Regions from separate parts of the Kitasatospora cinereorecta genome, predicted to be linked through region 1. Evidence: riboswitches for the same ligand, from Rfam matches in the RefSeq annotation. Region 1 holds a riboswitch; the other holds the start of a gene.
The links. Region 1 has a riboswitch for cyclic di-AMP ahead of ACFPN0_RS26035 (transglycosylase SLT domain-containing protein). Riboswitches for the same ligand answer to the same signal wherever they lie in the genome.
Positions count from the first base shown of each region.

Region 2: it holds a riboswitch for cyclic di-AMP, as region 1 does, so the genes downstream of both, ACFPN0_RS25305 (M23 family metallopeptidase) here and ACFPN0_RS26035 (transglycosylase SLT domain-containing protein) in region 1, are expected to answer to the same signal.

Region 1 covers NZ_JBHSJP010000001.1:5,739,206-5,743,675, forward strand. Annotated here, with positions in the region: gene ACFPN0_RS26025 (SMI1/KNR4 family protein) at 180-806, shown strand; gene ACFPN0_RS26030 (hypothetical protein) at 904-1,140, opposite strand; cyclic di-AMP (ydaO/yuaA leader) riboswitch at 1,499-1,686, shown strand; gene ACFPN0_RS26035 (transglycosylase SLT domain-containing protein) at 1,689-2,558, shown strand; gene ACFPN0_RS26040 (hypothetical protein) at 2,799-2,933, shown strand; gene ACFPN0_RS26045 (hypothetical protein) at 2,976-3,500, shown strand; gene ACFPN0_RS26050 (SIS domain-containing protein) at 3,572-4,465, opposite strand.
Region 2 covers NZ_JBHSJP010000001.1:5,488,200-5,492,669, reverse strand. Annotated here, with positions in the region: gene ACFPN0_RS25310 (GntR family transcriptional regulator) at 1-491, opposite strand, end outside; gene ACFPN0_RS25305 (M23 family metallopeptidase) at 782-1,564, opposite strand; cyclic di-AMP (ydaO/yuaA leader) riboswitch at 1,578-1,746, opposite strand; gene ACFPN0_RS25300 (M16 family metallopeptidase) at 1,940-3,322, opposite strand; gene ACFPN0_RS25295 (M16 family metallopeptidase) at 3,349-4,470, opposite strand, start outside.

The DNA.
Region 1 (4,470 bases):
GGGGGTGTTCCGGGCCGGCCGGTGTGATGTTCGCGGCCCGCCGGTCGCTGGGCCTGAGGGAGGAACAGGTCCTTCCACGGGACAGGCGGGGAGTCGCTGGTGTGGGGACGGAGCGTGAGCGGCCGGAATCCGGGGCACGGATGCGCGTTACGAGGTGTGCGCGTACGGGGAGGCGGCCGGTGATCCCCCGGCCCATCGAGGCACTGGAGCGCTTGCTGCCGACGACGTACGGCACCGACGAGCAGGTCGACTGGGCCGTCGCGGAAGCACGGTGGGGGGCCTGTTTCCCCGCCGACTACAAGGCTTTCATGAGGGCCTACGGGGAAGGGTCGGTCGACGACGTGATCGTCGTGCACCGGCCGCTGCCCGCGGACGCACCGGACGGGTGCCGCCCGGCCGATGCCATGGCCGACGGGACCGGTGCCGTCCGCGAGGTGTGGCGGGTGGAGGCCGACGAGGTCTGGGCCGATCCTGCGGGGACGGATCTGGTGCTCGATCCCGGTGCGCTGCTCGCCTGGGGTACGACCACCGAGGCGGACATCCTCTGCTGGCTGACGACGGACGAGGACCCCGACCGCTGGCCCGTGGTGGTCTGCGGCCGGCACACCGTGCCGACCTTCGCGGTGTACCGCTTCGGGATGGCCGAGTTCCTCCGGAGGCTGCTGGCCGGCAGCTTCGAGTCCGTCCCCCTCAGCGTGGACGGGATGAGGGGGCGTCAGTCGCACGCGTTCGTGAGCCGGGTCGTCCAGCGGGCCCGACGCAGGGCGGGCCTCGACCCCTGGACCGGCGAACTTCCGGCCGGCTGAGGCGACGGCGCCACGATGCTCGTGTGGTGGCGCGGCGTGGACGCACGGTCGGGGAGGCGCGCAGGCAGGGCGACGCCCCGTGCGGTGTGCGCCGGGCTCAGTGCGGCCTCCAGGTGAGCTTGCCGCCGCCCACCCACCGGACCGCCGCCGGGTCGTCGAGGTCATGGACCCTGATGCCGGCAGCCCGCGCGATGAACAGCACGTCCGTCATCGAGGTCGCCCGGCCGGCCATCTCTCCGTCGATCTCCATGATGCGGAACGGCGGATCGCCGGGCTGGACGGGCAGGACGGTGATCCGCGGGTTCGTGGGGTGAGGGCGTGCGCTGTGGGTCATGCGCTGATCGATTCCACGCGGCTGCCGCTGATATGCCCTGAAACGTACCAATGAGCCGTATGCCCGATTTAGTGAGTTATCAGTAATTCATCCCGTAATTCATAAAAGGCCATTTCGTGCGACCCGAGTGGTTTCAGGTGGTCGCAAATCGCCCTTTTCGGACCTCGTGACCAGAGTCACTGCCGCGGGTCCCGGACGCATCGACATGTCGACCGGTTCCCTTGCGCGCCAAGAAGGTTGGCATCGTGGGTGTGGGGTTGATTACATGAATTCCGATGGATCGATCTTGCAAGTGAATTGTGATCACGAATTCGGGGCTTGTTCCTTTCGCTATTCCTCGCCTACGGTCACCCTCACTCCGGATGGAACGCCGAATCCTGCCGCCGTCCGGGAACCCGACCACATCTCGTACGGCAGGAGCGGGGGACCCAGGTAAGTGCCGATCCGGTACCCGGAGCGGCTCGGGGTGAAGTCGCATGCACATGCGGCCGGGCATCTCCAGCCCGAACCCGACAGCTCACTTCGCAGGCGGCGGAGAGGAATTCACCATGCCCGCAAAGGGTAAGCACCGTCGTTTCAGGACCAGTTCGCTGACCCGCGGCATCATCGCCGTGAGCACGGGCGGAGCCGCTCTCGCCCTTCCCGTGATCGGCGCGACCGGAGCCTTCGCCGCACCGGCGCAGCCGGTCGCCGTCGAAAAGGTGACCACGTCGACTGCCGTATCCGGCAAGGCGATTGCCGCGCAGAAGTCCGCGCCCGTCACCTATTCCGTGATCATTGGCGATTCTCTTTCCAAGATCGCGCGTGAGCATTCCGTCGAAGGCGGCTGGAAGGCGCTGTACGCCGACAACCGAAAGGCCGTCGGTGGAAACCCCGACCTCATTCACGCCGGTCTGAAGCTGACGATCGGTGCGAAGGCCGAGAGCAAGTCGGCGGACAAGGCCGGAACGGCGGACAAGGCCGAATCCAAGGCGTCCGCCTCCGCCGAGCGGAGTGCCGACCGTGCCGACCGCTCGGACCGCACCGGCACCGCGCTCGCCGCGCAGGGCGCGCAGGGCGCGCCCGCGGCGGCGCCGGCCGCCGCTCCCGCCGCGTACACGAACGACCTCGACGGCTGGATCAAGGAGTCGCTGGCGGTCATGGCCGAGCACGGCATCCCGGGCAGCTACGACGGCATCCACCGCAACATCATGCGTGAGTCCTCGGGCAACCCGATGGCCATCAACAACTGGGACTCGAACGCCGCCGCGGGCATCCCGTCCAAGGGCCTGCTGCAGGTGATCGACCCGACCTTCCAGGCCTACCACGTGCCCGGTACGTCGATGGACAGCTACGACCCGGTCGCCAACATTACGGCCGCGTGCAACTACGCCGCCGACCGGTACGGCTCGATCGACAACGTGTTCGGCGCCTACTGAGGCTCCGCCGTGTGACAGCGGAGCACCGACGACGGGTGGTGCGGGTTCGGAAGAACCCGCACCACCCGTCGTTCGTGTCCGGCGCGGCGGCGGCGATCGGTCGGCATGCGGCACGAGCCTGCCGCGGGTGCGGGGGTGTCGGTGTTCCCCGGGCCGCGGCCCCGCACCGCGGCTTCCCCGCCCGTGCCGACGGGGGCAACCATGCCTGGGGGCGGGGGAGTTGCTCGTGATCGTCGTGGCGTGAGCGACGGGGAACTCCGGTCGGCCGCTCGTGCGGGTGCCTGCCGTGCGCCGGGCATGTCCGCCGGCCGGGGCCGGCGCGACGCCGCCGCGTTCCGGTGGATTCCGCCGCAGTGCCGCGGTGCCCGGCCGTAGGGCGACTGGTCACGTACAGGTTCGTCGACCATACTGCCCGCCGTGGAGCAGCGTATAGATTCCAACACGAAGCCCGAGTTCGCCGCGGGCACGGACCCGGCGTACATCCCCGGCCTGACGGCCCCTGCCCCCGCGCGGACGGAGGGTGGAGCGGAGAAGGCGTCGGAGGTGCCGGAAGAGCCCGAGACGTCCGGTGTGCCCGCCGGTGCCGAGGCGGCGCAGGCGCCGCGGGACGCCGGGCAGGAGCCCGCCGCCCCGGCCTCGCGCGAGGACGGTGACGAGGCCGACGGGCCCGTCTTCGAGGTCAGCGACCGGCGCGGATCCATCCGGGTGGACCGGGACGGCGTCCGGTTCACGCTGGACGACCAGGAGGCGGAGTTCGACTGGAGCGAGATCGGCGCGGTCGAGGTCAAGACCGCCCGCTTCGGGCGTCGGTTCACCGTCACGGTGCACGTGTCGAGCCGCCGGTGGTTCAACGCCGAGGTCGAGGCGGAGGCCCGGAGCAGCCTCAAGGAGTGGACGGCGGAGCTCGACGCCGCGCTGGACGCCTACTTCGAAGAGGACTGACCGCGACACGGTCCGTGGAGCGGTGTGCCGGGCGGGCGAACCGCCCGGCACCCGCCCGGCCGTGCCGTGACTCAGCCCGCGGTGGCTCCGTCGAGCACCACCGATCGGGTGAGGTGACGGGGAAGGTCCGGGTCGAGGCCGCGGGCCGCCGCGCGGGCGATCGCCAGCCGCTGGACCCGGACCAGGTCGGCCAGCGGGTCCAGGCCGCTTTCCACCCAGCGGGCGCCGGTCGCCCGCACCTGCTCCGCCAGGCCCTCCGGCGCGGGGCCGAACATCCAGGTCGCCGTCCCAGCCGCGGCGATGCTGATGGGACCGTGGCGGTATTCCATCGCCGGATACGACTCCGTCCAGGACAGGGACGCCTCCTTCATCTTGAGCGCCGCCTCGTTGGCGAGTCCGACCGTCCAGCCCTGGCCCAGGAAGCTGAACTGGGAGCATTCCAGCAGCCCTTCGGGCAGCGGCCCGGCCAGCGCCGCCTCCGCGTCCCGTACGACGTCGTCGGTGTGCAGCCCGAGATGGGCACGGAACAGGGTGAGTGCGGTCGTGGCGAACCGCGTCTGCACCACGGACCGTTCGTCGGCGAAGTCCAGCACGACCGCCTCGTCGGCGGCCGTCATCACCGCGGTCCGCGGGTCCGCCGTCACCGCCACCGTGCGGGCGGTGCCGCGCAGCCGGGTCAGCAGGTCGAGCACCTCGGTCGTGGTGCCCGAGCGGGTCAGGGCCACGACCCGGTCGTACGAGCGGCCGAAGGGGAACTCCGACGCGGCGAAGGCGTCGGACTCGCCCTGACCGGAGTCCTCGCGGAGCGAGGCGTATGCCTGTGCCATGTAGTACGACGTTCCGCAGCCGACCACGGCGATGCGCTCACCGGTGGCGGGCAGGACGTCGGCCCGGTCGGCCGCGACCCGGGCGGCGCGACGCCAGCACTCCGGCTGGCCGGCTGTCTCGGTTTCGACATGGGACATGTCCG
Region 2 (4,470 bases), 250 kb from region 1:
GCCGGCTGCTCGACCGCGTACATCCAGGCGATCTTGTGCCGGAGCTGGGTGAGCAGCGCGATCAGCGCGGGACTGCCCGAAGCCTGGGCCAGCGTCTCGTGGAACCAGCCGCCGAGGGAGCGCAGGTCCTCCCCCTCACCCCTGCGCACCCGCTCCTGCCCCAGCCTGACCAGGCCTCGGAGCACCTTGAGGTGTGCCTCCGTACGGCGTTGAGCAGCACGTGCGGCGCCGAGGGGCTCCAGGAGCATCCGTATCTCCAGGAGGTCGGCGGCCTCCTGTTCCGTGGGCTCCGCGACGCATGCCCCCGCATGCCGACGGGTGACGACGAACCCCTCGGACTCCAGGGTGCGCAGTGCCTCGCGCACCGGGACACGGGAGACCCCGTAGCGACGCGCGAGCACCTCTTCGGTGAGGCGGCTGCCACGCTCGAAGACACCGGAGACGATGTCGTCACGGATTGCCGTGCATACCGAATGCGCGGGAATGCGCATGTCCGAACCTCCGCCTTAATCCCCGCGAAACGCGGCCGATCGACGCCTGTTCCGTGACTCTATTGCAATCAGCGTGAATTTCCGATGCCGGAGCGGAATCCATGCATATCTTCTGCCCGGAAAGCACTTCCGCGGAGCTTCGTCGCGCACCTTCCCCGGCGGCACGACGAAGGCCCCGGCGGGTCTTGGGTTCTAACGGCCCTCGCAACACCCGCGATCTGTGGGAGTTGCGAGGACCCCTTGAACCCAAGGGTGCCGGGGCCTTCGTCGACGGGACAGCCCGCGACAGGTCAGACCTGGACTCCGTGCGCGCGGAGGTAGGCGACGGGGTCCATGTCCGAGCCGTACTCCGGGGTGGTCCGCGCCTCGAAGTGCAGGTGCGGTCCGGTGGAGTTGCCGGTCGAGCCGGAGAGGCCTATCCGCTGGCCCGGGGTGACGCTCTGGCCGACCGAGACGCCGATCGAGGAGAGGTGGCCGTACTGGGTGTACGTGCCGTCCGTCATCCGGAGCACGACGTTGTTGCCGTAGGCCCCGCCCCAGCCCGCCTCGACGACCGTGCCGGCGCCGACCGCGACGACGGAACTGCCGGACGCGGCGCGGAAGTCCACGCCGGAGTGGCTGCCGGAGGACCAGAGGGCGCCGCCGGACTTGTAGCCGGTGGTCACCTGGGAGCCGGCGACCGGCAGGTGGAAGGAGTTCAGCCGGGCGCGCTCGGCTGCGCGGGCGGCGCGCGCCTCGGCCTCACGTGCTTCCTCGGCCCGGGCTTCCGCTCTGCGCTTCGCCTCGGCCTTCGCCTTCGCCTTCGCTTCGGCCTTGGCGGCGAGGTCGGCCTGATGCTGCTGTGCCTTCGCCTGGGCGGCGATCTGGTCGGCGAGGGTGGAGTCGATCGTGACGGCCTGGGTCAGGCCGGTGCCGCCTGCGGTGAGGGCCTCGGAGTCCGCGGCGAGGGCCGGGGAGGACACACCGCCGATGACGCCGGTGGTGGCCAGAGCCGCGATGCCGGCGACCTGGGCGCTCCTGCGCGTCAGGCGGCTCGGGGCACGGTGCTTCCCGGTGGCACGGGTGAACGCCATGGAGGGACTGATCCTTTCCTTCCTTCTCGCCTACCGGGTTAGCTGACGGGTTCGGAGCAGGAAGGTCTCCTACGGACGCATTCGCCCCGTGCGAGGGCGCAGGCGTCCGATTCACCCCAGGGACTTCGTGGGTCCCCGGCTCCCCAGGCTCGCGCCTGACGGGGACTCGGCGATGGCTGCCCGGCGCCGCGGACGCGGCATATGTCTGACGGACAGCCGGGCCGACGCTAGGCCGGACGACTTTCCGACGCCAAACGGATCAGGCCTTTTGTCATACATCCCACAGGACATAAAGCCGCATGTGCGGTTGACACGGACAAATGGGAGGACCCCGGCGAGAACGTACTCGCCGGGGTCCGCGTCGCTCCGGGCACGTCAGCCGTTGACGACCGTCACCTCTCCGATGCCCAGCGCCCTGACAGGCTCCGCGATCTGCGCGGCGTCCCCGACGAGGACGGTGACCAGACGGTCGACCGGGAAGGCGTTGACCACCGCGGCGGTGGCCTCCACCGTGCCGGTCTCGGCCAGGCGGGCGTACAGCTGGGCCTGGTAGTCGTCCGGGAGGTGCTGCTCGACCTGGTCGGCCAGGGTGCCCGCGACGGAGGCAGCCGTCTCGAACTTCAGCGGAGCCACGCCCACGAGGTTCTGCACCGCGGTCTCGCGCTCGGCGTCCGTGAGCCCTTCGGCCGCCAGCGTGCGCAGGACCTTCCACAGATCGTCCAGCGCGGGCCCGGTGGACTCCGTGTCCACGGAACCGCTGATGGCGAGCATCGCGGCACCGGTCGCCCCGGAGGCGGATCCGGGTGCGGTCGAGCGCAGCACCTGCCCGAAGGCACGGACCCCGTAGGTGTAGCCCTTCTCCTCGCGCAGCACGCGGTCCAGCCTGGAGGTGAGCGTGCCGCCCAGGCAGTACGTGCCGAGGACCTGGGCGGGCCACACGCTGTCGTGCCGGTCGGCGCCGATCCGGCCGATCAGCAGCTGGGTCTGCACGGCTCCGGGACGGTCGACGACGACCACACGGCCGGTGTCGTCCGCGGTGATCGCCGGTACCGGGCGGGACTCGGCGGCGTTGCCCGACCAGTCTCCGACGGTGTCGGCGAGCAGTGCGTCCAGGTCGACCCCGGTGAGGTCGCCGACGATCACGGCCGTCGCGGTGGACGGGCGGACATGCGCGTCGTAGAAGGCGCGCACGGCCGCGGCGTCGATCCGGCGCACCGTCTCCTCGGTCCCCTGGCGCGGGCGCGACATCCGCGCCGTTGCCGGGAAGAGCTCCTTGGAGAGCTGCTTGGCTGCGCGGCGGGCCGGATTGGCCTGCTCGTGCGGGATCTCGTCGAGACGGTTGCCGACCAGGCGCTCCACCTCGCTCTCCGAGAAGGCGGGCGCCCGCAGCGCCTCGGCGACCAGGCCGAGCGCCTTGGCCAGCCGGGATACCGGGACCTCCAGGGAGACGCGGACGCCGGGGTGGTCGGCGGACGCGTCCAGGGTGGCGCCGCAGCGCTCCAGCTCGGCGGCGAACTCCTCCGCGGAGCGCTTGTCCGTTCCCTCGGACAGCGCCCGCGCCATGATCGTGGCCACGCCGTCCAGGCCCTCGGGCTCGGCGTCCAGGGGCGCGTCCAGGAAGATCTCCACGGCGACGACCTGCTGGCCGGGGCGGTGGCAGCGCAGCACGGTCAGGCCGTTGGGCAGGGCGCCGCGCTCGGGTGCGGGGAAGGCCCAGGGCCTGGCCTCGCCTGCGGTCGGCTGCGGGTGGTACTCCATCGCTACTCCAGTCACGGCGGCGTCGGTCACTTGTCGGCCCCCTCGTGCGCGTCGGTGCCGTCCGTCTCGTCGGCCGGTTCGACCGGCTCGTAGACAAGGACGGCCCGGTTGTCGGGACGCAGATGCGCCTGGGCGGCCGCCTGGACCTCCTGGGCGGTGACGTCGAGAACCCGCTGCACCGCGGTCAGGGCGAGCTGCGGGTCGCCGAACAGGACGGCGTACCGGCACAGTTCGTCCGCGCGGCCCGCGACCGTGCCGAGCCGGTCCAGCCACTCCCGCTCCAACTGGGCCTGCGCCCGCTCCATTTCCTCGGGCGTGGGGCCCTCGGCGGCGAACCGGGCGAGCTCCTCGTCGACGGCCGCCTCGATCTGCGGCACCTCGACGCCGCCGGACGTCTTGACGTCCAGCCATCCCAGCGAGGGCGCCCCGGAGAGCCTGAGCAGCCCGAATCCCGCGGCCACCGCCGTACGGTCCCGGCGGACCAGGCGGTTGTGCAGCCGGGACGACTCGCCGCCGCCGAGCACGGTCAGCGCCAGGTCCGCGGCGTCACACTCCCGGGTGCCGTCGTGCGGCAGCCGGTACGCGGCCATCAGGGCACGCGCGGGGACCTCCTCGTGGACCACCTCGCGCAGCTGCTCGCCGATGGTGCCGGGCAGCGTCCCGTCTCGCGGCGGCTGCTTGCCGTCGTGGGAGGGGATGGAGCCGAAGTACTTCTCGATCCAGGCGAGCGTCTGCTCCGGGTCGATGTCCCCGACCACCGAGAGCACCGCGTTGTTCGGCGCGTAGTACGTACGGAAGAACGCCTGCGCGTCCTCCAGCGTGGCAGCGTCCAGGTCGGCCATCGAGCCGATCGGCGTGTGATGGTATGGGTGGCCCTCCGGGTACGCGAGGGCGGTGAGCTTCTCGAACGCCGTGCCGTACGGGACGTTGTCGTACCGCTGGCGGCGCTCGTTCTTCACGACGTCGCGCTGGTTCTCCATGGACTCTTCGTCGAGCGCGGCGAGCAGGGAGCCCATCCGGTCGGCCTCGAGCCACAGGGCCAGCTCCAGCTGGTGCGTGGGCATCGTCTCGAAATAGTTGGTGCGCTCGAAGCTGGTGGTGCCGTTGAGGGAGCCCCCCGCGCCCTGCACCAGCTCGAAGTGCCCGTT